DNA from 2 places in the Flavobacterium sp. FlaQc-48 genome. Region 2 is predicted to be linked to the other one. Evidence: riboswitches for the same ligand, from Rfam matches in the RefSeq annotation. Region 2 holds a riboswitch; the other holds the start of a gene.

Region 1 (15,535 bases), on a different contig from region 2:
GGTTTATTCTTCACTCTTTCATCTTTATTCTTTCATCTTTAATCTTTAATCTTTCATCTTCACTCTTTCCTCTTTATTCTTTATTCTTTCATCTTTAATCTTTATTCTTCACTCGTCACTCGTCACTCTGACTTTCTATTCCTCATCCATTTTTCTACGGGTTCCAGAACAGTATTCACGATAGTTACCAGAGCAGTACAGATCAAAGCTTCGATGAAATACCCGGAAGCAGCAATACATCCAATAGCGGCACTGCACCATATTGTGGCCGCAGAATTTAATCCGTGTACGTTTGGTCCTTCCCTAAAAATGACTCCGGCTCCCAGAAAACCAACGCCCATAACGACTTGTGCCGTAATACGGGTTACATCAATATTGGGTGCGCTTGCTGCCACTTTTATGGATAACAATACAAACGTTGCCGCTCCTGTAGCGACAAGCATATTGGTTTTTAAACCGGTTTCTTTATGATGCCATTGTCTTTCAAAACCTATAATTAATCCGGCAAATAAAGCGATTACGATTCGGGTGAAAAATTCTGTTGTACTCAAAATTATAACTTTTATATGTTTAAAATAGTTGCTTTTTCATCAAAACTATCATTTCTGATAAGAAGATTTCAAAACATTAAATATAATACTATTATTCAAAATGTAACGCTTCGATAGGATCCAGTTTGGATGCTTTTAATGCCGGATAATACCCAAAGAAAATACCTGTTATCGCACAAACCAAGAAGGAAAGGATCACTGAGGATTCTGAAATTAAAGTAGGCCAGTGCAAAAAGAACTGGATTAGTTCAGAAGCTACTATTCCTAATACAATCCCAATTAATCCGCCCGTTAAACTGATTAATATCGCTTCGACCAGAAATTGCAGTAAAATGTCTCTTCCGTTGGCTCCAATAGACATACGCAATCCGATTTCTTTGGTTCGTTCCGTAACCGAAACATACATAATATTCATAATGCCGATTCCGCCAATTAATAACGAAATTCCGGATATAGCAGTTAGCAATACCGTCAATAACTGACTGGTAGAACTAAAGGTATTGATTAATTCGGCTTGTGTTCTTACAGAGAAATCATCTTCGTCTTTTGCTTTCAATCGATGTGCGGTACGCATAATTTCTTCTATTTCATCTGTTGCCAGTTGTGTCTGACTTTCATCTACAGTTGAGGTATAAATATTTTGAAGATAAATCGAGTTTGTAATTCTTTTTTGAACCGTACTGTAAGGCGCAATAATAATATCGTCCTGATCTTGTCCAAATGCATTTTCTCCTTTGGATTCTAAAACCCCGATAATCCTGAACGGAATTTTATTAAAACGGATAATCTGCCCTATCGGATCTACGCCGTACGGAAAAATATTATCGACTACAGTCTGACCAATTAAACATACTTTATTGGCCGTATGCACATCTGATTCCCGAAACGCAATTCCTTCTTTTAGCGGCCAGTCCCTGATTTTGAGGTAATCGACACTTACGCCCTGCATGCTTGTAGGCCAGTTCAAAGCTCCATTGATTGCCTGTCCTTTACTGGATACTGCGGGAGAAATGGCGTTAAGATATTTTGATTCTTTTTTAAGGGCTTCTACATCATTAAGCGTGAGCGTTTGTACACTCGAAATATCCAGACGTGCCCCGGCAGTAACATTACTGTTTGGCCGAATCGTAATCATATTCGATCCCATACTGGACAATTGATCCTGAATACTTTTTTTAGACCCCTGCCCAATGGCTACCATGGCAATTACAGAAGCCACACCAATAATGATCCCTAGCATGGTGAGCAACGCGCGAAGTTTATTGCGGCGCAAAGCCTTTAAGGCGATTAGAAAAAGATTAGCTATTTTCATATTTATAATCTTCATCTACATGAAAATCTGCCAGCATTTGTTTGGCCGATTTTATGTTTTGGTTATTAAAATCTTTCATGATTTTTCCGTCCCGGAGCGTAACGGTCCTGTTGCTAAAAGCAGCAATATCCGGTTCGTGGGTAACAAAAATGATTGTTTTTCCCTGTGTATTCAATTCTTGTATTAAAGCCATGATTTCGTAGGATGTTCTGGTATCAAGGTTTCCTGTTGCTTCATCGGCAAGAATCATCACCGGATCGTTTACTAATGCCCTTGCAATCGCGACACGCTGTTGCTGTCCTCCGGAAAGCTGATTAGGAAAGTGATCCAGACGATCGGCTAGTTTTACGGCTTCTAAGGCATTAATGGCTCTTTCCCGTCTTTCTTTTGTAGAAACACCTGAATTATACAATAACGGGAGTTCTACGTTTTCTATGGCCGATGTACGCGCCAGAAGATTATACGATTGAAAAATAAAACCAATCTTGGTATTTCTAAGCGCTGCCAATTCGTTTTTAGACAATGATTTGACATTTACTCCATCTAAAAAATAATTTCCGTCTGATGGTTTGTCCAGACAGCCTAAAATATTAAGTAAGGTTGTTTTTCCGGAACCGCTGCTTCCCATAATGGTCAGGAATTCGCCTTCCATAACATCAAAAGAAATTCCTTTTAAGGCTCTGACGGTTTCAGATCCCATGGTGAATTCTCTTTTCAGGTCTTGTATTTCAAGAATCTTTTTTCCCATTACAATTTATTTTTTGTTCTAAATGTATTTAATACGTTGGGCATAAATATTTTAACACATAGATACATAGATTTTACAACTCAAATAAGGCGCTTCATTTTTTTAAACACACATCAGATAACTGTGTACAAGAAATATATTTCTCTTTATTTCCTTTTTTATAAATAAAACCGTTCCATGTGTTAACATAAAAGATCACGAATTATATTTATTTGATGTTTTATCTTTTTCCACCGCCGCCTCCACGTTTTGGCATAAACGGACTTGAATCTGCTGCTTTGGCGCCTTTTGATTGTTTGGATGCATTAACTCCGGTAATAATTTCGTCTTGTGCTGTAATTCCTTTTATGATCTGCACATTAATATCATCATCCAATCCTATTCGTATGTGTTTTGGAATGATAGAATCTCCTACTTTTTTCCATACAATGGCTTTTTTACGATCGATACTGCTATCCGGAACTTTAGTATTGGATTGTGCGTTAGTTCCATATTTACTTTTAGGATTGCCTTTATGATTTCCTAAAGACAATTTTCTTATTTTAAATTGTTTTCCTAAAGTCGAATCCGGCTGAAAAGCAATTGCTTTTGCTGAAATGAGCAATGCATTTTTTACTTCATTGGTATAAATAATAATATTAGCAGTCATTCCGGGCTTGAGTTTTAAATCATCATTTGGCGCATTTATAATGGTGGTATACGTCACAACATTTGAAGAAATTGTGGGTTGCAGCCGCACTTCGATCACGGTTCCTTTAAACACATCATCCGGAAAAGCATCTACGGTAAAACTGGCACTTTCTCCCACTTTTACATTCCCGACATCGGCTTCATCTACAGAAGCCTGCACCTGCATTTTAGTGAGATCTTTTGCAATACTAAATAAAGTTGGTGTATTTAAACTTGCTGCTACAGTTTGTCCTTCGCTCACTTTTCTGGATAAAACAGTACCGTCAATTGGCGAAAAAATATTGGTAAACGAAAGGCTTTTTTGTACGGACCGCAATTGTGCTGCAACACTGTTTACGTTGTCTTTTGCAACATCATACAGGTTCCTTGCGGTTTCATAATCGGCTCTGCTGATTCCTCCTGCTTTATACAATTCGCTTTGTCTGTTAAAATTAGACTGCTGGTAGCTCAGGTTGTTTTTTGATAATTGCAGATTGGCTGTAATCTGCTGTACTTGTGCCAGCAACAACGACTGGTCTATTTGTGCGAGTAATTCTCCTTTTTTTACTACCGAATTAAAATCCACAAATACCTTTTGTATCGTACCGGAAACCTGTGTTCCTACTGCAACGGTGTCTACAGGCTGAATTTTTCCGGTGGCGGTCACACTCGTTGCGATATCTCCGTAATGCGGTTTCTCGGTAATCAGTGTTACTTTATTACCATCCTTATGAAAAATAAAGTATCCTATGCATCCTATAAGTAACAACCCAATGATGATAATGATTATTAATTTACTTTTTTTCATTTTGCTCTTTTTATAGTTTGATTGGATCTCCTTTATAGAAATCGTATATTTTTAAACTCACTACGGCATTGTATTTCGACTGAATAAAATTCTGAAATGCCTGAATGTATAAATTCTTTTCCAGCAGATAATCTACGGTACTAATACCTCCCAGCCTTAATTGTTCATTGGCAATACGATAATTTTCGGTATTAGCATCGAGCTGTTCCTGGGCAGCCGTAAACTGAGACTGTGCATTCATTACATTAATATAGGCCTGCTCTACTTTTTGAGAAAGTACTGTTTCTGTATTCGTAAGATCCAGTTTAGACTGGTCGATTGCAATTTTTGATTTTTCGACACCTGTTTTTGCTACTCTGTTATTGAATACCGGAATAGTTAAGGAAAGTCCTAAACGCTGGTAGAAATTATTGTCTACTTGCGCAGGATATGGTGTTTTTTGATTATCAGAATATCCGGAAGCCAAAGTTCCGCTGGCGCTGAGTGTTGGTAAAAAACTTGCTTTGGATTTTTGTAATTCTAAATCAGCGGCCTCTTTTTCTAACTGACTGCTCTTTATTTCGGGTCTTTGTTCTAAAGCTATTTTTTGGGCCTCTTCTAAATTGATTACGGGAAAAGCAGCTTCTAAGGTTTCCGGCTTCTGAATGTTCAGGTTATAACCTGACGGAAGCTGTAATAATTGTTTTAAGGTCAGCGTATTTTGGCGTTCGTTGTTCTGAGAAGCAATTAAATTATAATTGTCTGTGGCTACTTGTGCTTTGAGGAAGACAAAGTCTTTTTTGGCAATACTTCCGGCATTGTATTTTAATTCTCCTAATTTGAGTTGTGCTTTAGAAGTTTCTAAAATCTCATTCAGATACACGTTGTTCTCTTTAGCAAGAAGAATCGTCAGATACGATTGTGTGATTTGAATTGTGATGTCGTTCTCAGCGGCTTCGGCATTAAACTGAGCCGATTTCGTGAATAATTCTTTTTGTTTTATATCATTATTCAGATAACCGCCGTTGTATAAAACCATCGACGAATTTAAAGCATAATTCCCGGCAAAACTGGCTTGCGTCTGAAAACCGCCAACCACCAAATCTGCATTTTTGGCATTAGTAAACGTTTGCGAGGCGCTCCCTGTCAGATTAGGAAGTTTTGCTGCTTTAGATAACAATAAATCCTGTTCTGTAGCTTTTGTTGTTAAGCGTAAGGTGTTAATCTGAATGTTTTGCTGTTTAGCATAAACAATACATTGTTCCAGACTCCATACTGTTGGCAACTGATTTTGTTCAATCGTTTGTGCAGAAACCCGGGCGCATTGAGCAATCAAAATCACCATTAAAGTATTTATCATAAATGACCTCATACCTGAATTTAATTTAAATTAAAAAAATAAATTGTAACCTGAGTATTAGATAATAAAAATGCTTTAAGCGTATTGTGGATTGATTAAAAAGGGGATTTGGTACGGTATTCCTAATAATGGTAGATAAAACGAATAACCATATCAAATATAACAATTATTTTAACACTTTTATCGAAGTAAATCCCATTTTAATCTTAAATAAAGTATAAATTAACTCTAATAAATCTTATTCCGTTATCCTAACAGGTTTTAAAAACCTGTCAGGTATTCTGATTGATTTCTCATGATCAAACGTTACCGATAAATAATCTTATTAGTTAGTATAATTAATTGAACAGCGAAACGGAAATACTGATTATGATACCTAACAGGTTTTAAAAACCTGTTAGGATAGAAATAGTTAACGGTATTTTCGATGTTTCTTCATCATTACTTTATAAAACTTATGTTTTACAATTTCAGCAGAAATGATATAGGTTGCGATTGCCATTTCAGGAAAACCGGTCAGGAGATTGGTCAATAAAATCTGTTTGGGCAATAAGGGTAAAAACGGAAGAAACAAGGAAGCGCCCAAAAGATGGATACAGGAATTGCATCAATATCCTGACCATTTTATACGGTGCATGATTTGTATGGTTTATATCCTGACGAGAAGAAAGAATCGAAAAAAGCACCAAAGATTATATTGCTTTTCTGGAGGCTCTTTAAAGTGTTTATAAACTTAAAAAAAAATCCCCTCTTTCTCAAATTAGTAAAGAGGGGATTGTAGTTTATTTTAAAGATGAATTATTTCATTAATCCTTAATGAATTTCTGTACATAATTGGCTCTGTCAGTCACCACATTAATGATGTACATTCCTTTCATAAAAGAACTTACGTTGATTTGATTGTTATTAACGGAAGCAGGAATTGTTTTTCCTGAAACATCATAAACCGTAACATGCACCACCTGATCTTCAGTTTGGATGTTTAAAACTTCTGAAACCGGATTAGGATAAATGGCCAATTTGACCTTTGTAAAATCACCTGTTCCTAAATTAGTTGATGCATTAACTGTAATTGATTTTTCAACTACTTTTCCGTTAGAATTAAAACTTATCACGACTGTCGCATCACCTGAAGTTTTAGGGGTCAAAACCAGTTCATCGTTACTATTTACAACTGCCAAAACTACCGCTGTATCGCTATTTGATTTTACTGTTTTTACAATTGCTGCTGCTAAATTATCGTCATCTGAAACAACCGTTTTTAAATCAATTACAGTTGGATTATTTACGGAAACCTGCGAAGGCAAAGTACTACTTATTACCGGAGCCGCATTATCAGGGAAAACTGTTACAGCCGGAAACCAATAATAGTCATCTAAGATTTTAGTATTGGTTAAATTTCCTGTATTATCAAAGGTATGTATCCAGTTTTTTTGGTAATGTGCTCCAAAACCGCTTTCTGTTGTATTAATAATTAAATGATCAGAAACCGGATCAATACGTAATGCAGCGCCATAAGGAATTTGCTTGTAAGTTCCTGTTTGTCCCGGAATAGTTGCAAAATTTTCATTGAACGTTTTAGAAGTAATATCAAATTTGACAATTTGTATTCCTGAATTAAAACTATTAATAGAATTGATCCAGTACAAAGCGTTCTGTTGATTACTGTAAGTAAAACTTCCTGCATTCCATGCGCCCCATGATCCTAAATATTTGGTGGTAGGAATTGCATATTCTGTTACTGCAAAAGTTGTTGCATCGATATTGATTAATTTTTGATTCTGGATTCCCCAAACACTTCCGTCTTTTGCCTGAACAACCGAATGGAATGCACCGGAAATAGTCTTAATCACGGTATTAGTATTGGGATCTATTATCAAAATTCCTGCAGTCTGTTTTACCGCAAATACATATTGAGAAGTACGAATCATGTTTCCTATTTGTCCGGAATACTGGCTTCCGCCACCTGTTGCAGGTATCAAACTTCCTACCTTCATGTTGGCAATGTCAAAAAGAAAAATTCCGTTTGAAGCACCAATATAACCTGTTGTTTCATTGATCCCGATAAAAGAACGTCCGTCTCCTCCACCAATAACATCAAATGCAGCAATTTTTTGCATTGTTTTTGCGTCCGCAACAACTAATCTTCCACCTGGGGTATATTTAGTGTCTCCACCGTCTTTCGCCTGTTTTGAAATGAAATAAAATTTATCTCCATAGATTGTTCCGTATTGCGTAGTGGCCCCAAAAGCCTTATTGTCGTTAGCCGTACTATAAATTCGATAATTAATATTCCCGTCATTATTCACAAAATTTACAGATCCATTTGTGTGTCCGAACCATTCTTCGTTTACTATAAAAAAACCATTGGTATAATCTGTTGCCGCAACATACGGTGTTACCGGAGTGAATGTTTCTGAAACAGGAGGCTGATTCATCAATGGAGCATAATTCCAAACATCCCAGGAACCATTTTCTAAAACACGACTGCTGGCTCCTAAACCTGAATAAGCAAAATCATCCTCAGCAGAATCTCTGACATTATAAACCCAATATCCCTGATACCATCCGGATTGCCAGTGATCGGCGGGATCTATAGCTGTATAATGATCAAAATCGTAAGAAGAGGAATTAATAATGCCACTTAAAGAATAATAAGGATAGGTTACGTTGGCATCTTTATAAAGTCCGTTTGTATTTGCTCCATTCAGATCAAATCCCAGTCCTCCAATCGCTGATCCAAACTGTGTGCCCTGATAAAGCAAAGAAAAAAAACGGGGATCAGCTTTCAATATAGCTTTCAGCATATCTTCACCCGTGGCCTGGCCATCCCATTTAAAACCCCAGATTAAAGGATCAGAGCCTTTATCGTCATTCCATTGTATTCCCAATACTGCTTTGTTGGAGCCGGTTCCTACCCAAAATTGAACGTCGTCAAAAGTTGTGGGGCTGGCAACGCTTTTTTTCGTACTGCTTTTAAGTGTTGTCTTTTGTTTTATATCAGTTCTGGGGACACCCTGGACTGATACTTGTGCCCTGGTCAGAAACGTAAAAAACAATAGTAGTAGTAAAAGGTAATTTTTTTTCATATTATAATTCAGTTAAAGGTTTTTATTATTTAAGATGTAAGTCATAGGCTCCTGCTACTTCTGTTGAAACTTCTCCCAACCATCCGGCTTCCTGATTGATTCCCGTGTGTACTTTTACAAAATCTATTCCCGGTAGTTTTACATACTTTCCGTCTTTATCTACAGCCCAGGAAATATCGATATTAGAACCTTCATCGTTATTGGGTGCATTATCAGCATAACCAAAATCAAATGATTTGCCTACCCAATAATTTCCCGTACCACTCTGATCGTAGAAATTATCGGCAATTCTGGTCCCTTTCAGACTATAGGAAGCCTCAGAAATCCAAAGCGGATAATAACTCTGATCGTGAAATGTGTTTCTGGTTTTATAACCTGATTTCCCCTGATTATCCTGCCATTTAATATATTCAACATCGGTTTGCCAGAATTCATCTCCTGTAACCGGCGGTTTGGAAGGATCTGGTTTGAAATACGTAATGCTGTAATTTTTTACGGTACTGTTTTTAAAATATTCGCTTCCTGCTATTTCGTACCATTCGTCTTCATCTGGTTTTCCGTTTTTATTTTTGTCGTACCCCACCAGAATAATTCCGGGTTCACAAGATCCTGAACGTGCTTCATTGGCTTCACTTCCCCAAAATGCATTTCCTAAAATCTTAAAATCGCGTCCGTCCATATTCGGGATGGTGTGATCAAAGCCAAATACCACATAACCTCCAAAACCGCCTAACGATATCATGCTGGTGTTAGAGCCAACAATCGCCTTTTTTGCTGCGCTGATAAGACTGGCTTCGGTGTTTCCTGTTAAATATTGCGGAATTTCATTGGTAAACTGACCTGTTGCCGGGCGGAAATCAAATACGTTGGATATGTATTTACTGTAAGTTCCCGCCTCTTTTGTTACGTTAATAGAAGATGTGTATGTTTTGACGTTTCCGTTGATTTCTACCTTTAAAGTCAGTATATAAGTTTTTTGATACGGACTAATAAAATCCAACTGCGAATTTTGCGAAATCACAGAATCATTTGCCATCCAGGTTACTTGTGAATTGGCGGGTAAATTTGGTGCAATATTCAGTACTTTAAAACGATCTATGGAGTAGGAATCTTTTAGTAATACTGCCGGAATTCCCAGGTCTTCTTCTTTGTCAGTTCCGCATCCGATAAATCCCAGTACGAAAACTGACAGTAATATCATTTTTAGAATTTTAAAAGGATTTCTTTCCATATTCAATAAAATTTAGGATTATTTTTTTTTCTGTACTTCTCTTTACAGGTTTAATTTTTAGTTATAAAAGCCATATGTGCCGGAATATTTCCTGCGGTTGTTTTCCACTTTAATTTTCCTTCCGGACTAAAACAATAGATATAACCTGTTACCACATAATTCTGAGCATCAGTAATATAAATTTCTTTTGTTTCGGGATTTACCTGAAGCCCGTACGGAATCATAATTTGTTTTTCTGAACCATCAGTAATGATTTTATTGCTAATTACTTTTTTAGTTCTGGTGTCTAATATTCCGTAGGTTACCCTATTACTATTGGTCAGATAGCTCCATGAAACACTATAGAAATACAATAAATCGTCTACCAGGCACATTCCTGAAATCGGAATATCGAGTTGTAGTTTCTTTTTATCGGTCTGGCTGTCAATTACGAATAAATTTGAAGGTGTATTGTAGTAATCTCCTCTTGAACTCACATAAATATCTCCTCTACTGTCTATTTCCATACTGTTGAGATTTATTCCAACATCTATTTTTTTAGTTTCAGTAAAAGTTTCCAGATCCACTACAGATACTGTTCTGTCGTAATTAGGAACCCGGTAACCTCCTGAATTGGCCACATACAGTTTCCCATTGTGTACGACCATTTGTTCCGGTTGATAGCCAACGGTTACTTTTCGTTTTATTTCTAATAATGTAGTATCAATTTCGGCCACAAAACCTATTTCTGCATTGGGATCAATGGCTACCGGACCTGAATAAGAACTCACATACGCTTTATCTTTGTAAAAAGTCACATACCGACAATTGGGAATGTCTATTTTTTTGATGCGTTTTGCCGTCCATTTTTCTATTACTTCCACCTTATTAGAGCAATTTATTACAGCATAAACTTTGTTTCCGTAAATTTTGATATCATTACCAACATCTCCTAATTCTTTTATTACTGTTGGATTTCGTTCTGAATAAATATCAGTAGTATAATTTCCGGTCCGGTAATTAAAAATATCTATACTTGCACGGTTCATTCCCATATTGCCCTCGTTAAGAAGATAAAAACCTTCTATTTTACCATCGCTTCGGGGTGCTGCAACGCTCTTATCACTTGATGGAAAAATGGTCTCGTCTTCTCTGCAGGAACTAAAAGCAAAAAGTATAAATAAACTAAGGATTACTTTTGTGGTGATCTTTTTCATAGCTCTATACTGATTATAAATTTTAATGTTCGTCCGGGCATTGGATAATTGTAAATCACCTCATATTGCTGATTGAGAACATTGTTCAATTCTATCGCGCCTTTCATTTGATAATGACGGATGGCAAACGATTTTTGTACTGCCAAATCATGAGTATACCAGGGCTGAACTTCATTCACCTTTATATTGTTTACGTTTCCGTTATAGCGTTTGCCTACATAGATGAAGCTGTAGTTAAAATTCCAGGTTTCGTAATCAGCATTTACTATTCCTGAGCCACTATGCCATGGCGTATAAGGAATCTGATCGCCGTAAGATGATAATTCCAAACCTGCAAATTTGGTATAGTCTCTGCTTTGAGAATAGGTATAGGTTAAATTTGCTGTTAAGTTTACTTTGTCAATATGCATTCCCATATTAATTACAGACTCAATCCCCTGGCCTTTTACCTGCCCAATGTTGGTCATCATCCAGCGGAATAAATTTCCTGTGGGAGCTGCTACAATTTTATCTTTGGTATTGGTATAATAGCCGTCAACCTGAATCGAGAATTTGTCAAAAAACTCTTTTCGAACCGGCAGATTATAAGTAAATCCAACATCATACTGATTCATATACTCCGGTCTTAAAGTACTGGATCCAACCATCGTATAATACAAATCATTAAACGTGGGCATTCTGAAAACACGTTTTGCAAATGCTCTTAGATTAAAATCGTAGTCTTTAAAGGGTGTATAGCCTAAAAATAAGGCAGGTGAAAATTCGGTTTTATCAGGTGCTTTTGCATTATACCGAACTTCTTCCTTTACATTAGTCCCTATAACACTGCCTAAAACCTTAAAACCTCCAAGTCTGTAGGTAGTGGCAAGAGAAACTAATGCGGTATAGCGTTGCGGAAATGAAAATTGGGTTTGTATACCTTTTCTTGTTGCGTTTAATTTATTGTATTGAAGATCTGTAGACAGCGAGACATCCCAGGCTGGTAATATGCTGTACATATTAACCGCAGAAACGTAATATTCCTGCTGATAGTAACTGTCGTCAGATTGTGCTCCTTCGGTTACCGTTTCACCAAGGACATTAGTTGTATCTCTGGCTACATAATGGGTATAATCGTAAGCAAATTTTCCTTTGGCCTGAAATTTATATCTTTTTGTAAAGTCTTTGATGAAAGTACCCTGCGTAAAAAAGTTCTTATCATATTGTCTGAAGCCATCTGAAAATTTGTTCTCGACAATGGCTCCCGGTGCTCCCCTGTCAGAATCATAATAATAAACTTTGGCATCCCAGGACCCGTTATTTATTTTTCCGTAAAGGCCGGATTCTACTCGCAGTGCTTCGATATCACTATTGTGTCTGGTGGCGGTGGTATCATAAGCAACCGTTCCGTCGAGATTATTTCTTTTATATCTGAATGTATATTGTCCGTTAGATTTTATGTATTCAGAGCTTACACTCATGCTTACTTTACCACTTAACTTTTGTTCCCATCGAAAAGACGGATCAAAATAATTAATTGACATTGTCTTGAATCGTACTAACAGATTTGAGCTTTTATCGCCTTCAAAAACAGGCCGTTTCGTTCTTAAATAAATCGTTGAAGCTGCTGCAAAGTCTTTTGCTGATTGAAAAATTTCGCTCTTCTGACCATTATACATCGTCAGGGACTCCATATCATCCAAGGAATATTTGCCTAAATCTGTAACACCGTTTTGTGCGTTCCCCAGCTGTATACCATCATAAAAAACACCTACATGATGTGTGCCCATGTTACGAACATCTACGGTTTTAAGTCCGCCAAGCCCTCCGTAATCTTTAATTTGGGTTCCGGCAAAATACCTTAGGGCATCAGCCACATTATGGCTGGCTAAATTTTCGAGTAATTTTCCCGAAAGCGTTTGTACCGGAATTACTTCCTGATAAGGTTTTCCTTTTAAAATAACTTCTTTTAGAACCCGTAAACTATCATTAGATACTTGCGAATGAAGTAAAAATGGAGCAAAAAACAGAAAAATGAGTAAGCGTATTCTTTTTATATTATACATCACTGTTTTAATTAAATAAACTTCGCGGATGGTATAATCAAAAAAGCAAAAAGAGAGAATCCCGTTAAAAAATAACAGGTCCATTTTTGTTGTTCAACTTTATTCCACGAAAGTCTTAAACTATGTGATTGTGGCAGGTATCCTGACTTGTTCCATCTTTAAAACAACCTTCCCATTCGCCGTGGCAAACAGTGGCATTAGTAACGTTTAAAGACTTGTATAGAACTTACAGTAGCGGGTCTGTTCAGGATTTACACCTGATTCCCTTTTAACTGTTTTCTTCAAAAAAAATCAAAGAAAACAGACCAAAATCTGTCGTAAAGATAGAACTATCTTTATAAAAAGAAGAATTAGACTTAAAAATTACATTTTAAACAATGAATTAACAGAAATATAAAAAATAATTTAAAAAATTAAAAATATTTTTTAACCGCATCTTTGCTATTAAATAGTCGAATGAAACCTTGTCAAACGGGTACAATTACCAGAAATTAAAAAGAGTATGAATCCTCTAAAGATAATCTTTAAGGCGATTCATTCAGACAAAAGAGCTGAGAAAGGAAAGTATTATAAAAAATTCTAATTTGGATCTGATTTTTGATAATCAAACATTATCTGAATATTGAGATCGTATCAGCCAAATTTTCTTTGCAGATAAATGCCTTGATAAATTCCTGGACTTCATTCGTAGTTTCAGAAGGCGTTGCAAAAGAATTAATATGAAATTCATCATCCTGATCTAGGATATGAATAATTTCAGTATAACCTTTAGAAATTAAACTACCCTTTAATTTAATAATATTCAACTGTTGTTGACTATCCAACTCCTTACGAACTTTTAGTTTTATAGCTTTATCCATTTGTAAATATTTTAAATTATTTGACTCAAATTCATTCTCAAATATAAATATTAATTAGCTAATAATGCTGTTAAAATTGACTCATAAAACATTATTTATCAACACAGTAATAAACAAAAGTTTAATAAATTGTTATTATTTTACTAAATCACTATTCACAATTTATCCTTTAATTTTATTGTGTTTTAGAATAAACCCCAACCAGTGATATCGCAATAAGAGCTTCTCTATAATTAAAATTTCAATAACTTTGCTTTCTGCTATGCAAAACCAACTTAGAGAACATATAGAAAAAATAATCCCATTGACTGATGAGGAGTTTGCTTTTGTGTTTTCTCATTTTTCGACCAAAAAATTTAAGAAACATCAATTTCTTATTCAGGAAGGCGATACTGTCAAGTATTCTTATTTTATAATTTCAGGTCTTTTAAAATTGGTCTATACCGATGATAAAGCAAAGGAGCATATTGTTTCTTTTGCTATGGAAGATTGGTGGGAAAGTGATTATTATGCCTTTTTTACGGAAACTGAAGCAACAATGTCATTAGAATGTATCGAAGATACTGAGGTGCTTTGCTGTACACTGGAAGATTATAAAAAACTGTGCGATGGCCTGCAAAAAATGGAACGCTTTTTTCTGGAGAAAGCAACTTTTGGCTTTCTTGGATCGCAACGCCGCATTATTTCCTGGCAGACTTCTAACTCAAGAGAGCGTTACGAACAACTTTTAAAACAATATCCGTCACTTATTCAGCGTGTTCCTAAAAGCCTGATTGCTTCGTATTTGGGCGTTTCCCGCGAAACTTTAAGCCGATTATCTTCTTAATGTGACATAGCTCACATTAAAATCGTGAGAAATGTCAAGGCCCTGTTCCGGTTGTTATTTTCAATTTTGCAGTACAAATTTTAAACTGTAACCGTGAAAAAAACAGCAAATCTTTTAGCATTACTATTATGCGCTACAATGCCTCTATTGGCACAAATTAAAAAAGCTAAACAAATGGAAAAGAGAGAAATTAATCCTTGGGAATGGCAGGATCAACGCAGTTATGTTCAGGCTGTTGAAGTAAAAAATCCGGCAGGAACACTATATGTTTCAGGACAAACCGCGATAAGTGCCGACGGAATTTCAAGTAATGAGGACATGAAATCGCAAATCATCCTGGCCTTAAAAAATCTGGAGCAGGTCATTACCGAATCCGGTTATGATTGTAAAGGAATTGTCCGGTTAAATATTTACACTACCAATACTGCCGAACTTTGGCCTCATTTTAATATTATTCAGGATTGGGTAGCCCGGCATGGTATGAAACAAGCCACTACTTTATTAGAAGTAAAAAGTCTTTTTGAAACCTTAAAAGTAGAACTGGAAGCAACGGTTGTAAAATAATCTCATGGCCTACTGATAATAAACAAGCTGTTTTTCTTACTGAAGAAAATACAGCTTGTTTGCTTGTTACTATTTTTTCCGGAACGAAATTTCGAAGTTGTACTACACTATAAAATGAGTTTAAAAACAGTTATGCTAAAAAAAAGAAATATTTTTCTTATCCACCAAAAAACATAAACAAAAGGGCTACAACAGATTACATCAATAATTCTTAAAATTTAAAGATTTTTTTAATTTTTTGAATTATATTTCAAAACTAAAAAGCCAATTTAAACGTAACTGTCCGAAACAATATTC
Region 2 (15,535 bases):
ATCAGCGTTAAGGCCAATTTGTACAGGAGCGTCCAGTTTTTTCGTTGCAATATCTACAACCAGTAATTTATCGTTATAAGAATCGGTAATGTAAAGTTTTCCATCTTTCAAGACTACTCTGTTTGCAGTAGAATTTAAGTCGATTTTAGATTCAAAAGTATTAGTTGCCAGGTTAATTACTGCAACATAATCATCTGTATCTCCTGTTGCCGCATTTTCGTATGAATAGGTATTGGCGTTCGTAACATACGCTTTACCATCTTTTACAACTCCGTATCTTGGATTCTTTAAACCCGTTTCGATTTTTGTAATTAACTTAAAAGTATATCGGTTAACTACTGTAATATTGTTGGCTCCGCCAGAAATTATATAAGCATTGTCTCCGCTAAAAAAGATGTTTTGTGCATATTTCCCAAGGATGTCATTTCCATTTACGATGGAATAAACGTCTTTAGTGAAAGAAGTTAAATCATTACTTGAAAATGAAACAGTACCTTGTGTAGTGCCTTCATTCAAAATAAAAAAGCCCTTGTCATACACTCCTTTTGGAGTATCGTCGCTGTCATCATTTGAACACGAAACGAATAAAGAAACGCTAAGTGCTATTAAAAATAATTTACTAAATTTCATCATATTAAAATTTTAAGGTTAAATACATATTAAAATTGCGACCCGGCATTGGTCTGTATTCCAGACTTTCGTATTCTTTATTGAAAAGATTTAAAACCTGAAACCCGAGTCTGAAAGCATCCAGAAATTTAAAATCATAATCGATTCCGATGTTCGAAACGTTATAATCGTTTACAATTTCTGTTGGATTATTATCTCCTGTAGTATAAACAAAGCCATTATACATAAATTGATAATAAGCAGAAATTCTGTTTCCTGAATAAGAAAAAGATGCAGTTGCTTTATGAAAAGGCACAAAAAAGAGTTGTTTTTTAGTATCCTCGTCTTTAGAAACGGTGTAAGCATAAGTGGCATTTGCGGCAAAGTAATTTTTTCCAAAATGTTTTTTCCAGCTCAATAATGTTTCTGCTCCATAACTATTGACATTGTCTGTGTTTTTTGGAGACCAGATTCCGTTACTGCCAGGAACCCATTGTAATAAATCTTTTATTTTCATGTAATAAAAGGTTTGGGTAAGTGAAAGGTTTCTAAAAGTAAAAACGTTACCAATCTCTGCCTGATAAGAACTTTCAGGTTTTAAATCGGGATTTCCGCCTTGTTCCCAATACAAATCATTAAAAGTTGGGATTCTGAAATTTCGGGATAAATTAAATTTTAAATTGTACAATTTGCTGAATTGATACGAAGATCCTAACGAGAATAAAACCGGTGATTGATAATTATCTGTAAATTCTTTTCGGATGCCAAATTCATTTTTCCAATCTGCTGAAATATCTTGTTTTACTAATAGAGCAGCTGAGCTAATTTCTCTGGTATGATCACCAAAACCACTTCCGTAACCTTTTGTTCTGTTGTAATCTAAAATGGCACTTACTTGTATTGATTTTGAAAACTGATATCCTATATCTGCTTTTGTAATGAGGCTTTCCGTTTTTCCGTAAGTGAAAAAATTAATAGCATTATTGGGGTAATACTGGTAATTTTCGAAGATATAAGCAGTTTTTAAATTGGTGCTAAATTTGCCAAAATTACCATCATATTCCAGTAAGTTTCGATTAAAACCATTTACATATCGGGTTTTAGTTTCGGTTTCTGATATTAAAGATGTATTCCGATCCGTATTTGAAGTTTGAGAGTATAATTTTAAACTGTTTTTGGAGTCAAATTTATAACCAACGTTGGCGCTCATTGTAATGATGTCGTACTGTCCGTTTTGGTTCCGGCGTTGTTCGCCTTTCCAGTTGTATTGGTTTAAATACTTATAATCATTTGTTGAACTGTTCTTAGAGAAACCAATTTGTGCGCTCCATTTCTCGTTCGAAATATTGGTTTTATAATTGAGTCCAATGGTATTGAAACTTCCGTAATCTACTCTTAAATTATTTTCGAATCTCTTGTAAAAGCCAAGATCATTATTCAGGTGAACTGTTCCGCCAACTGCACCACTGCCATAAATGACACTTCCTCCACCGGCTTTTACGCTGATAGAATTATAATCGGAGCCTGAAATCGTATTAAAGTCAGTACTTCCGTTCATCTGAGAATTAATGTTTATTCCGTTCCAGATTACTGCCGTTTGCGAGGCCGTTGTCCCTCTGAAGGAAACTGTAGAAAGCATTCCTCGTCCGTATTCTTTAAAATAGATGGTAGAACTGAAGTTTAATAAATCAGTTAATAAAGCCTCATTTTTATTAATAACAGAATCATTGAGTTTTAAAACGGATTGTGAATTGGAGTATTTCTTCAGATTAGCATCTGAAACTACAACTTCTTTTAATTTGTTAACAGAATCATTCTGCGCCAAAATAATCTGGCACAACATTAAGAAGCAAAAAGCAAAAAGTTTTTTTAAAGTCATAATTTCTACACTCTTTTTCCCGAGAGCTCGATATTGATTACAAAGGCAGGTCTCCTGGCTTGCGTCTTGTTGTTTACCTTCCCATTCGCCGTGGCGAGCAGTGGTTTTGTAGTTAACAACAAGCATTCTTTTCAGAACAAAGCTTACAGTTGCGGGTACAGCTCAAGATTTTTTATAATTCCTTGATTCCCTTTTAATGTGTTTTTAAATAAACACAACCTTAATTTTGTGCAAAGATAAAGTTAAAATTGTCGAATTTTCAAATTTGTTTGACTTTTTAAAACAAATTCGAAACAAAAATGGTTTTTATAGTTTAATTTTAATGACTTGACCAAAGTCTACTTTGTTGTTAAAGGCATCTTTTAAAGGCAATGAAGCCTGATGGCATAAAATACTTCTGATTACTCCGGCATGTGTTATGATGATAATGGGGTTTTTAATGTTTTTTGAGGCAAGCTCAGTTAAAAAAATGCCCACTCTTTGATGCAATTCAATAAAGGATTCCCCATTTGAAACTGCAATATTTACAAAATCTTCCATCCACGGATTAAGTTGTTCGGGTGAAATCTCATTCCAGTTTTTCAATTCCCAGTCACCAAAATTCATTTCCATTAAACGGCAGTCTTTTTCAAATGAAGTAACGTTTATGCTATCCTGAATGTATTGGGCTAAAATAACACAACGTTTCAATGGACTCGTAAAGAGTACTGCTGCTGCGGGTAATTGCGAAACAATATTCCCGAAAACAGATTCAAAAGGTTCAGCCAGATCAACATCTGATTGTCCGTAGCAAATTCCTTTTTCACAAATCGTTTCAGTATGGCGAACTAGATAAATTTCCATATTAAAAGAATGCTTAAATAATAAATCACTTCACAAACTTGTTGCGTTGCACCAAGACAATCTCCGGTATAACCATCAATCCACTTTTTAAAATATCGGGCCAAAAAATAACGCATTATAAAAACGGGAAGCAGTGCAAAAAGAAATGTATGCTGAAAATAAGAGAAAACAAATAGTGGAATTAATCCAAAGAAAAAGGAACCTGAAATTTCTTTCCAACTATGATTTTTAGCAATTGGTTTGCTTTTGCTTGAAGCATCATCTCTGGAATATTCATGAGTAAAAATTATCGAAATAGCAGCCAGACGACTCAAAGCATGAGCAGAAACAAATAAAAGAAAAACCTGAAAAAGTGCGATAGTATTATCTGTTTTAAATAGCGAAATGGATTCTGAAAGCAATTTGAATTTCAATAAAAAAAGTAACACCAAACCAATTGCGCCATAAGCGCCAATGGCACTATCTTTCATTATCGTTAGAATTTTTTCTTTGGTCCATCCTCCGCCAAATCCGTCGCAAACATCTGCAAACCCATCTTCATGAAAGGCTCCGGTGGTCAGTATTGAGGCTATAATTGCAATAATAACAGCTGTTTCTGTTGAAAGAAAAAGAGAAAAAAGATAAAAAGCCAGAAAAGAAATACTGCCTACAATCCAGCCAATCAAAGGAAAATAGCGAGTGGCTTTGTTTAAATAATCAGGATGGTGCGTGATGTTTTTTGGACAGGGAATTCTGGTATAAAACATTAAGCAGGTAAAGAAGATATGGAGTTCTTTTTTCATGTATAGAATGATAAATTTTGATTTTAATGAGCTACTGAAAACTATTATTATTTCCTGCTAACGCCGGCACTTTCAAAACTGGCCATATCATTTAAAAAAGCTTCAGCCGATTTTAAAATGGGGAAAGCTACTGCACAGCCGGTTCCTTCGCCCAAACGCAAATCCAGATTTAAAATAGGTTTTGCATTCAGGTAATTCAATAGCGTTTGATGTGCTTTTTCAGCCGAACAATGGCAAAAAACAGCATTTTGTATAATATTCGGATTAATTTTTGAAGCAATCAAAAAGGCTACGCTACAAATAAAACCATCAACCAGAACAATCATTTTATGATCGAAAGCAGTTAGCATTCCGCCAGCCATTTGTAGAATTTCAAAACCTCCAAAATAGGCGAGTTGCTGGTTTAATTCGGCCTGACCGGAATAATTTTCAATGGCTTTTTGAAGTAAATTTTGTTTCTGAAGCAATTTTTTATTTTCAACCCCAGTGCCTTTTCCAACACATTCTTCAAGAGGCAGGCTGGTTAGAAGACTCATTAAAACCGAAGCTGTTGAAGTATTCCCGATTCCCATTTCACCAAAACCGATGCAATTAGAACCGGTTTTAGCGATATTTTCTACAATCGATTTTCCTTTTTCGAAACACAATTGCAATTCGGTTTCGCTCATTGCCGGAATATGTAAAAAAGATTGTGTCCCCTTGGCAATTTTAGCATGAATGAGGTTCGCATTTGTTGGAAAATCATAATTAACACCGGCATCTACAATCGATAATTGAATGTTATTTTGTTTACAGAAAACATTTATTGCTGCGCCACCCTGAAGAAAATTACCAACCATTTGTCGGGTAACATCTTGCGGGTAGGCACTTACGCCATGATTTGCAATGCCATGATCAGCGGCAAAAACGACAATATTCGGATGTATTATTTTTGGATTTAAAGTTTCAAAAACCGTTGCGATTTGAAATGCCAATTTTTCTAAAGTACCTAAAGCTCCAATAGGTTTGGTTTTAGCATCGATTTTTTCCTGTAAAAGTGTACTGAAATGATTTTCGATCTTAGCTTCGGTTGGAGATTCTAAAGGTAAATCGAAAGTATAATTTTTAACAATATCTTTAATTTCTTTACAATCCGGAGCTTCTGATTTTTGTTTCCAGTGTAATTGTTGAAGCATCGGCTGATTATCGTAATTCGTTGCCGGTTTTCCAATACAGAAATAGCCCAGAGGCTCAATATTTTCTGGTAAATCAAGAATTTTTTTAAACTGATAATAATTCAAAATTGAAACCCAGCCCATGCCATAACCTTGTTCTGTAAGCGAAAGCCAAATGTTTTGTGCCGCACAAACCGAACTAAATTTAACCGCTTCATTACTGCCAACCGTTCCAATCGTAAATTGGTTCAGCACAGCCCGGTCATACGCAATGATGAGCCCGATTGGTGCTTCTTCAATTGCTTCTAATTTGAGGGATTTATAATGTTCTTTTTGTTCGGGATTATCCGTAAGTTCTTCGGCTTTTTTATTATAATCTAAAAACAGGTTTTTTACTGCCGTTTTAACTTCAGCAGATTTGATGATGAAATATCTTGTCGCATCCGTTAACCCTACAGAAGGAGCCCAATGTCCGGCTTGCAAAGCTTTCTCAATTACTTCGTCCGGAACTTCATCTGCGGTGAAATGTCGGGTATCACGGCGCGATTTTAGAATATCATCAAGGTAGCTCATAATTTTCAGTATCAAGTGCAAGATTCAATTTCAATTTCAAAAATCAAAATTGAAGTTGATGTAAAGATAAAGTATAGCGTTGGAATTTGGAATTTAAGATTTGGAATTTCTTTTTATGATTGATTTTTGAAATTGCTATTGCTATCCTTTAATCTTAACCGGAATTCCTGAAACCATTAAAACGACTTCATCTGCATTCGATGCCAGAAACTGATTCATCCAGCCTTGCAATTCGGTAAATTTTCTGCCAATATGAGTTTCGGCATGAACGCCCATTCCAATTTCGTTTGTTACAATAATCAAAGTAATGTTTTCCTGACTGGCAATTGAAAGAAATTCCTTCTTGGCTTCTTCCAGACTTAAATGCACATCATTTTTATGGTCAATAAAAAAGTTAGTGAGCCAAAGCGTTACACAATCAATCAAAGCCGTTTTTTCGCTAAAAACAATTTTACTTAAGTATTTTTCCTCTTCGATATTTGTCCAGCGTTCATCGCGTTCCTGCTGATGGCGATCGATTCTGTTTTGAAAATCGGCATCCCATTTTCTGGCTGTTGCGACATAAATTGGCGAATTGGATAGTTGCAAGGCTAAATTTTGGGCATAAGTGCTTTTTCCTGATCGCTCACCTCCGGTAATTAAGTAAATCATCTTTTAATTGTGGATTTTTAATTTTTAATTGTGAATTTTTATGGCGTTCCCTCCGGTCGGGCTATACGCTTTATCTTTTATTTTTTTAAAGAAAAAAAATAAAAGGATACCGCTTCTATCCCTAACGCAAAAGATTAATTGTGGTTTAAGAATCAGTCATGAACTTATAATTCAAAACTAATAGGGATTAATAAGGGCAATGCCTGCAATCATTTCCGCAGCAACTTCCTCTTTTGAGATGAAACCAGGATTTAAAAACGTAATTGCCATTTTCGAGATAATAATCAATACCTTCTATTAGTTTTTCTTGTTGAGGTAAAGATATTGCTTTATTTTTTAAGGCTTTTTCGGGAGTGAGGGTTTCTACGTAAGCATCAATTTTATCTTCGCAGGCTTCTTTGAAGCAAACCGGACAAAGGCAATCTCCTCCTTCTGAAAGGTTAAATATAGGAGGGAAGTCATTACACCAACATTTACTTTCTACAGAAATATCTCCGCAACTAAAAGAAGATTCACAGCTTGAGCAAACTTTTGTTTTTATGCTATTCATAGGGGAAAGATGGTATTTGTTGTATTTTGTAAGAATAAAGGTAAACAAAAAAAATAGAAATTGACTTACCTTTGTCACTGCGAAAATCCAAATCATGAAATCAGATTACAATTGAAATTGGAGAAAGCAAAAACTATTCCTTAAAAAAATAAGATAACCTGATATATGAAAAATTTATTACCCAAATTGATTTTTATTTTACCCTTTTTTATTCTTGTTGGATGTAAAAAGAATGAAACTGCGGAGATTGCAAAAACTGAAATTGCAAAGAATAGTATCGAATATGCTTCCGGGCTTTCTATCGTAAAACACGAAGGATATTCAGTCGTAACAGTTTCTGATCCCTGGCCAAATGCCAATGCAAAATTCACTTATATTTTAAAAGAAAAAGAAGCTAAGGTTCCGGACAGTTTACAAGCGTATACAACCATCAAAGTTCCGTTAGAATCTATTGTGGTCACTTCTACAACCAATATTCCGTTTCTTGAAATGCTGGAAGTCGAAGACAAACTGGTAGGTTTTCCTCATACGGATTATGTTTCATCTGAAAAAACCAGAGCTTTAATTGATAAAGGTTCTGTTAAAAATTTGGGTGAAAATGAGAAATTAAATATCGAAAAGCTGATCGAATTAGCTCCGAATTTAATTGTCACTTTTGGTGTAGATAATAACAATTCGATGTTGGACAATCTGAAAAAAAGCGGGCTTACTGTTTTTATTCAGGCAGACTGGATGGAACAATCCCCACTGGGAAAAGCAGAATGGATCAAGCTTTATGGCGCTTTATTTGGGAAAGAGGATAAAGCTAAAGAATTATTTGATAAAATCGTCTTGAGTTACGATCAGGCAAAGAAATTAGTAGCCGATAAACCTGCTGCTTCAACAGTTTTATATGGTTCTATGTATCAGGACATATGGTATGTTGCCAAAGGAAACAGTTGGGTTGCCCAGTTTATGAAAGATGCTCAGGCTAATTATTTATGGGCAGATTTAAAAGGAACCGGTAGCGAAGGGCTATCTTTTGAAAAAGTGCTGGTTAAAGCAAAAACAGCTAATTTCTGGATTGCTTCAGGTTCGTTTAAAACATTGGAGGAATTTGGAAAAACCAATCCGCACTACGCACAATTTGATGCTTTTACTTCTAAAAATGTGTATACTTTCGAAGGTAAACTGGGGGCAACCGGAGGAACGGTTTATTATGAATTGGCGCCAAGCCGTCCGGATTTGGTTTTAAAAGATTATATCAAAATATTTCATCCTGATTTATTACCAAGCTACGAATTCACTTTTGCATCTAAATTAAACTAATTGCATTGGTAAATAAAAAGCGAAATATAATCCTGTTTTCGGTACTGGGGCTGGTACTTTTGTTTATTTTTTTTCTGGACATTAGTCTGGGATCTGTTACCATTCCGTTTAAAGAAGTTTATACGAGTTTAACGGGAGGGCAGGCCAGTAAATCGACCTGGGAATATATTATTATAAATTATCGTTTGCCAAAAGCAATCACAGCTTTTTTAGTTGGAATTGGACTATCAGTTAGTGGTTTACTGATGCAGACCTTATTTAGAAATCCGTTAGCGGGACCCGATGTTTTAGGATTAAGTTCCGGAGCAATTTTGGCTGTCGCTATTGTTATTTTAGGTGCAGGTTTACTGCCTTCATTTTTGAATGCTGTTTTATTGTCGCCATACGCCATTGTACTGGCTTCGACATTAGGAAGTATTTCGGTTTTAATGTTGGTTTTAGTAGTAGCGCAAAAGTTAAGAAACACAATGGCAATTTTAATTATAGGACTTATGTTTGGTAGTTTTACCAGTGCTATCGTTGGGGTTTTAACCTATTTTAGTTCAGCAGAACAGCTACAAAAATTTACCTTTTGGTCGTTAGGAAGTCTTGGAAATCTTTCGTGGACCTCAATTTCTATTTTGGCGGTTTGTGTAAGTTTTGGTTTGCTGTTAAGTGCTGGTAGTATTAAACCTCTGAATGCGTTACTTCTGGGAGAGAATTACGCCAAAAGCATGGGATTGAATTACAAAAAAGCAAGATTAACAATCATTTTTGCAACCAGTATTCTGGCAGGAAGTGTAACGGCTTTTGCAGGTCCTATTGCCTTTATTGGTCTTGCGGTTCCGCATATTGCCAAGCTGACTTTTCAGACCAGTAATCATGCAGTTTTGTATTGGAGCACGCTTTTTTATGGCGGTATCATTATGCTGTTTTGTGATATTGCCTCGCAATTACCCGGATTAGATACCACATTGCCTATTAATGCTATCACTTCTATAATTGGTGCACCGGTTGTAGTTTATTTGTTAATGCGAAAAAGAAATTTTCAGTAAAAACTTACAATTAATTTATATCTTAGTTTTTAAACACATAGAGACATAGTTTTGAAAAGTCTAAAAAGGCGTTTCACTTTTCCTTAAAAATCATAGACTATGCGATTTAAACTTTGACTCTATTTAAATTAAAGAATTAATGTTTACGCAAAAGTATTTAGATGAATTAACTTATGAGCTAATTGGTGCTTGTATTGTGGTGCATAAAACAATTGGCAAAGGATTGCTGGAAAGTATTTATCACCAATGTCTGAAAGAAGAATTAATGTATCGAAAAATAAATTTTTCGACTGAAATGAAGGTGCCACTAATATATAGAAGCAAAGAATTAAATACTGATTTAAGATGTGATTTGTTTGTTGAAAACTGTTTAGTTATGGAATTAAAGGCAGTATCTGAAATAAATAATATGCATGAAGCCCAACTTTTTACATATATAAAGCTTTTACAAGCCCCAAAAGGAATTTTAATCAATTTTAATTGTTTTAATATTTTTAAAGAAGGACAAAAAACATTTGTGAATGAGTATTATAAATTATTACCAAAGTTTTAAGAAGTAAGCTATGTGATAATTTACGAGTAAATTTTAAAATAACTTTTACACTAAAAGAAAAATCTATGTTTCTATGTGTTTAAAAAATACGCCGAAATGAAATCGATCTTAAAAACCTTAAACTTAACTATTGGCTACAAGTCCGGGAAAACTACTGTGACTATTGCTGAGGATTTAAATTTGAACCTGAATTCAGGAAAGCTTATTTCATTAATTGGAGCAAACGGAATTGGGAAATCAACTTTATTAAGAACAATTACAGGAATTCAGGAACCATTAGAGGGAAGTGTTTTGTTGAATGATAAAAACATATCTACTTATAAGCCATTAGATTTAGCCCAGAATTTAAGTTTAGTCTTAACCGAAAAATTACCACCAAGTAATCTGTCTGTTTTTGAATTGGTGGCGTTGGGCCGTCAGCCATACACGAATTGGATTGGCACTTTAACGCAAACTGATATTGAAAAAGTTCAGGAAGCTTTACAGCTCACTCAAATCGAGGATCTGGCTCAAAAAAAGCATTTCGAAATTAGCGACGGGCAATTACAAAAAGTGTTAATAGCACGGGCATTGGCACAAGACACACCACTTATTATTCTGGATGAGCCTACAACACACCTCGATCTACTCCACAAAGTTTCATTGTTCAAATTGCTGAAAAAGCTGACACAGGAAACCCAAAAGTGTATTTTATTTTCGACTCATGATATCGATCTGGCAATTCAGCTAAGTGATGAAATGATCATCATGACGTCAGATCTGGTGGTTCAGGATCAACCTTGTAATTTAATTTCAAACGGAAGTTTTGCTACTTTGTTCCAAGATGAGCATATTACTTTTGATGCTGAAAAAGGGAAGTTTATTGTGACCTAATTATTGTTCTCAAAACGTGCTCTGTAAACATGTAATAAATTCTCCAAGTCATCAAATTTGATAGTTAACTCATCTATGTCTGTCATTTCACTATTAAATATGAGATAATTTGTTGATCTTTTTCCACTCGTTTGAGCAAATACTCTATCATGGTGTATCTTGTGCCAGGAAACAATCTTTTTTACCTCTAGTTATTGCATCCTTTACCGTAATTGTCTTTTCCATATTATTTTTTCAATCCAATCTGTCTCTTAGCTTCCCCAACAACAAAAGCAACAGAATTCGCGATATTAAAACTTCGGATTAATTTAGACATCGGAATCGTTAAATGATTTTCAAAACGTGCCAGAACTTCAGGGCTTAAACCAACACTTTCTTTTCCGAAAACCAACCAGTCTCCATCCTGGAAATCAGTTTCCAGATATGATTTTTCGGCATGTGAACTCATCAGAAAAACCCGGGAATGATCCGGAATCTGCTGAATCCATTCTTCTAAGTTTTGATATTCGGTTACCTCAAGATGCACCCAGTAGTCTAAACCGGAACGCTTTAAATTTTTATCGTTAATGACAAATCCAAACGGATGAATTAGGTGTAATCGGCTTTCGGTGCCTACACACAATCTTCCGATATTTCCGGTATTATTAGGTATTTCCGGTTCTACAAGAACAACGTTTAGCATTTTTTAGGGGTTATGAGTTAAGGGGTAAGAGTTAAAAGGAGGTAATGATCTAATACCAAAATTCTCTAATTTTCAAATTGACACATTATTTAATTTAAAATCGGACACTTCTACAACTTCTCCGGCTTTCAGGTTTTGCAAATATACATTTCCTATACGAACACGTACCAGACGTAAAGTAGGAAAACCAACTGCGGCAGTCATTTTTCGAACCTGACGAAATTTTCCTTCATTTACCGTTATCGAGGCCCATGACGTTGGCCCATGGCGTTCGTCCCGTATTTTTTTTGCTCTTGGACCAAAATCCGGAATTTCAGTAACTATAAAAGCAGAGCAGGGTTTGGTTTTATATTTGCCACCATCAAAACCAATTTCGACTCCTTTTTGTAATTGCTCAATTGCTTCCGGCGTAATAACCCCGTCAACCTGAACATAATATTCTTTGTTTACTTTTTTGCTTCTTATTTGTTCGCTTACTTTTCCGTCGGTAGTCAGTAAAAGCAAACCTTCAGAATCTTCGTCTAATCGGCCAATAGCCATCGTTCCTTCGGGAAAATTATACAATTCTCCCAAAAGCTTTTTCTTTCTTTTTAATTCATAAATAAACTGGCTCAGATAGCCGTAAGGTTTAAAAAGAATAAAGTGTTGGTGCATGCCGTATTTTTTTGACTGCAAAGATAGTTTTGTTTGAGGTGTAATTAAAGAAGAAATTGAAATGAAATTTATACGTTATTCCTGTTTTCCTGATTTCATTTTCTTTACCCATAAATAAACGAACCAAATTACGGTTATACCAAAGATGACTACTATAGGAGTATAATAATTTTTGATAAAATCATGAAAATAACTTCCAATTAGAATGTAGGCGGAGGCAATACAAAGTTTGATGATAGTAAACTCACCATTTGTCCAGCTTGTTTTGATTTTGAAAAAATTCATAGCACTTGTTTTTTGTGTTGTGAGAATGATTTAGAAACAGTTTTTTTCTTTTTGGGTCATGCTAAAAATAGGATTTCACATTGTAATTTACAATATTAGACTGGTAATGATTTGAAAACGAATACTTTGTTTGTGTTTTAAAGTGAAGTTTAATGCTGTAATGAAACCAAAAGCTATGTTAAAGAGCTTAATTTTTCGTCTTATAATTCGTAATATTATAATAATAACATTAAAATATAAAATTATGGGAACTAATAATTTAGGCTCTAAAAAGATAAACGGAGTACAAAAAGATATGGATGAATCGAAAGGGAAGAACATTTCGCATGACGGAAAATCGGATGATGCCAATCTGAAAAAAGAAGTAGTAACCGATGCAGATGGAAATAAAGAGGTAGTAGGCAGGGCACGAAATGAAAATGAGGATGTTAAAAAAGTGAAAGATAGTGTTGATCCAAAAAATGTGAATGCAAATCGTGGTGTTTCTACAGAAGAAGAGGCGAAAAAAACAGTAGAAAATAAAGATCGAAATTCAGATATCACACCCAATCGTTATCCTGACTCTAATCCGGAAAGTCATGAAGACCGCGGAAACATGAAATTAGACGAGTAAGCCTTGTTTCCTTTAAATAGTGATTTTTTTGTTGATTTTTGCCATTTTTAGATAAAATAACAGATCATTGGCAAAGCACGTTAATGTTTTTCTAAAGCTTGTTTTTCCAATGGTTATCCCTCGATAACTTCGTAAATTGTAGCTAGAAATTTAAAATGTAAGATTATGTCACTTTTAGAAAACAAAGTAGCTTTTGTATCCGGTGGAGGTTCAGGAATCGGACGCGCGGTTGCAGAAGCTTATGCTCGTGAAGGAGCAAAAGTAGTAGTTTCAGATATCAATGTAGAACACGGAGAAGAAACCGTAAAAGTTATAAAGGATCAGGCTGGTGAGGCTTTTTTTGTAAAAGGCGATTCCTCAACTGCAAATGACAACAAACGAATGGTAGAAGTGGCCGTTTCAAAATATGGCCGACTTGATATTGCCTGTAACAATGCCGGAATGGGCGGACCTGCAAAACCTACAGGAGAATACGAGCCTGAAGCATGGGATAAAGTAATTGCTTTAAATTTAAGTGGTGTTTTTTATGCCTGTCGCTACCAATTAGAGCAAATGGAAAAAAACGGAGGAGGAAGCATTGTAAACATTGCTTCGATCCACGGACAAGTTGCAGCTCCGCTTAGTCCTGCTTACACCGCTTCTAAACACGGAGTGGTAGGCTTAACTAAAAATATTGCAGCAGAATATGCCTTAAAGAATATTCGTTGTAATGCAATTGGCCCGGGTTATATAGAAACAGCGTTGCTAAAAGATCATTTAAATAATGATGCTATGAAAGCAATTGCTGCAAAAGCACCAATGAACCGCTTAGGAACTGCTGAAGAAATTGCAGAATTGGTAGTTTTTTTAAGTTCTGAAAAATCGTCGTTCACTACAGGAAGTTATATTATTGCTGATGGTGGATATACTGCCATTTAAACTTTTTTTTCGTATATATTTTATAAGGCTATCTCAGTTCGGGATAGCCTTATTTATTCTTTTTCATCTATATTAATAGAGTTTAATCTTGTTAAATTTATGTAGTGAAGTAAATTCTTTCAATAACATATAATAATGTAAAGTCAGTAAAACTATGGTAATTGTATAATTTATTTAATAATAAGTTGATTTTTGTTAGAAGATGTTTATAAAATAGGAAACAATAAGTTTATGTTTTCACAATATTCCCTTAACTTTAAAGAGTATAAATTTGATTTCTAAAAACTCTATTTTTTAAACGTATGAAAAACATTTACTCTGTACGCCATCTCATGGCTTTTTTAAGTTTTTTTTGTTGCTGCTCGGGAAATCTTTTTGCGCAGACAATGCCAACTCCTCAGGAATTAACTCCTAATCAGGATTTAACACTTACTTACGAACAAAATTTTAATTCATTACCAGCAAGTTCTGCAACTTATCCAGCTGGTTTTCAGGGGTGGACTGCAAATGGAGGTGCTCCAGGAACAGAATATAGTGCAGCTTTGAGTGCTACTGACCAAAATCTTCGTGCGAATAGTACAGCAGGTCTTGGTACAGGAGGTGTTCACAATTATAATGGGAAAATTGGTTTTTTGGATACAAGTAATTTAGATTTAGCAATAGGTTTCGCGTTTGTAGCTACTGGTCATAAAAACTTACAGGTAAAATATGATGCAATGGTTATTCGAAATCCTTATAATGGTACTAGCAATTTGTGCATCTACGAAATGGCATTGCAGTATCGAGTTGGTGCTTCCGGACCCTTTATTACATTACCAGAAACAGCTTATTTAAGTAATAAAACAGTACATAAAGATGCAGGGTTGACAGATCCCATAAATTCGACAAATATTAAAGTAGTTTTGCCTGCTACTTGTAACTTTCAGCCATTGGTACAAATAAGATGGATTGCAAAGCAAGTTATTGGTGGCGGTTCAAGACCTTCATTTGCCATTGATAATTTAGACATTAGAGAAGATGTTGCCGCTCCAATTAATAATTTGGGTTATCCTAAAACAAATAATATTTTATCAGATAGTTTTGATTTTATTAATAAAATAGATGAAATAGGAAAAACATATTATGCTTTAGTACCGGCAGGAAGTGCAGCACCATCTGTAGCTCAGGTAAAGGCCGGAAATGATGGAAATAATGTTGCTGCGCTGCAATCAGGATTTCTTACTATTTCAAAGGCTTCTCAGGAATACCTACAAAGTTTTGCAGGATTAAGTTTGGGAACTTCGTATTCTGTTTTCTCCGTTTCTGAGGATCCCTATGGAAATGTTCAGACAGCGGTTAATAAAGTAGATGTTACAACTTCAAACGTTGTGATTCCAGTGTTGTCTTCAACAGTAACTTCATTAAGTCTTTTTGCTGAACCGACCTATACTTCAGAAGCTTCAAGCTATCAAATTCAGGCTACAGATTTAACAAATGATGTAGTTGTAACTTCGTCTTCGTCAAACTTTACATTATCTAAAGATAATTCGACTTTTGCATCTTCAATTACATATTCAGTTTCTGATTTTGCTTCA

Evidence for each region. A riboswitch is a leader RNA that binds a small molecule or an ion and turns the genes downstream of it on or off. The one in region 2 is predicted to bind cobalamin.
Region 1: linked by a shared signal. The riboswitch ahead of ACHRWY_RS00330 (TonB-dependent receptor) and the one ahead of ACHRWY_RS14160 (TonB-dependent receptor plug domain-containing protein) in region 2 are both predicted to bind cobalamin.

What each region holds. Positions count from the first base shown of each region.
Region 1 covers NZ_JBIPCR010000001.1:87,814-103,348, reverse strand. The annotation lists gene ACHRWY_RS00370 (MgtC/SapB family protein) at 123-551, opposite strand; gene ACHRWY_RS00365 (ABC transporter permease) at 643-1,863, opposite strand; gene ACHRWY_RS00360 (ABC transporter ATP-binding protein) at 1,850-2,611, opposite strand; gene ACHRWY_RS00355 (efflux RND transporter periplasmic adaptor subunit) at 2,832-4,088, opposite strand; gene ACHRWY_RS00350 (TolC family protein) at 4,099-5,439, opposite strand; gene ACHRWY_RS00345 (DUF5074 domain-containing protein) at 6,234-8,516, opposite strand; gene ACHRWY_RS00340 (cell surface protein) at 8,542-9,717, opposite strand; gene ACHRWY_RS00335 (DUF5074 domain-containing protein) at 9,798-10,943, opposite strand; gene ACHRWY_RS00330 (TonB-dependent receptor) at 10,940-12,988, opposite strand; cobalamin riboswitch at 13,103-13,313, opposite strand; gene ACHRWY_RS00325 (hypothetical protein) at 13,600-13,848, opposite strand; gene ACHRWY_RS00320 (Crp/Fnr family transcriptional regulator) at 14,111-14,674, shown strand; gene ACHRWY_RS00315 (RidA family protein) at 14,849-15,238, shown strand.
Region 2 covers NZ_JBIPCR010000008.1:65,277-80,811, reverse strand. The annotation lists gene ACHRWY_RS14165 (YncE family protein) at 1-633, opposite strand, end outside; gene ACHRWY_RS14160 (TonB-dependent receptor plug domain-containing protein) at 635-2,488, opposite strand; cobalamin riboswitch at 2,515-2,726, opposite strand; gene cobC (alpha-ribazole phosphatase) at 2,795-3,331, opposite strand; gene ACHRWY_RS14150 (adenosylcobinamide-GDP ribazoletransferase) at 3,316-4,113, opposite strand; gene cobT (nicotinate-nucleotide--dimethylbenzimidazole phosphoribosyltransferase) at 4,161-5,840, opposite strand; gene cobU (bifunctional adenosylcobinamide kinase/adenosylcobinamide-phosphate guanylyltransferase) at 5,982-6,491, opposite strand; gene ACHRWY_RS14135 (DUF5522 domain-containing protein) at 6,679-7,041, opposite strand; gene ACHRWY_RS14130 (ABC transporter substrate-binding protein) at 7,207-8,349, shown strand; gene ACHRWY_RS14125 (iron chelate uptake ABC transporter family permease subunit) at 8,355-9,383, shown strand; gene ACHRWY_RS14120 (GxxExxY protein) at 9,523-9,936, shown strand; gene ACHRWY_RS14115 (ABC transporter ATP-binding protein) at 10,033-10,809, shown strand; gene ACHRWY_RS14110 (tRNA (cytidine(34)-2'-O)-methyltransferase) at 11,036-11,491, opposite strand; gene ACHRWY_RS14105 (pseudouridine synthase) at 11,564-12,145, opposite strand; gene ACHRWY_RS14100 (hypothetical protein) at 12,221-12,430, opposite strand; gene ACHRWY_RS14095 (hypothetical protein) at 12,675-13,043, shown strand; gene ACHRWY_RS14090 (SDR family NAD(P)-dependent oxidoreductase) at 13,209-13,961, shown strand; gene ACHRWY_RS14085 (T9SS type A sorting domain-containing protein) at 14,264-15,535, shown strand, end outside.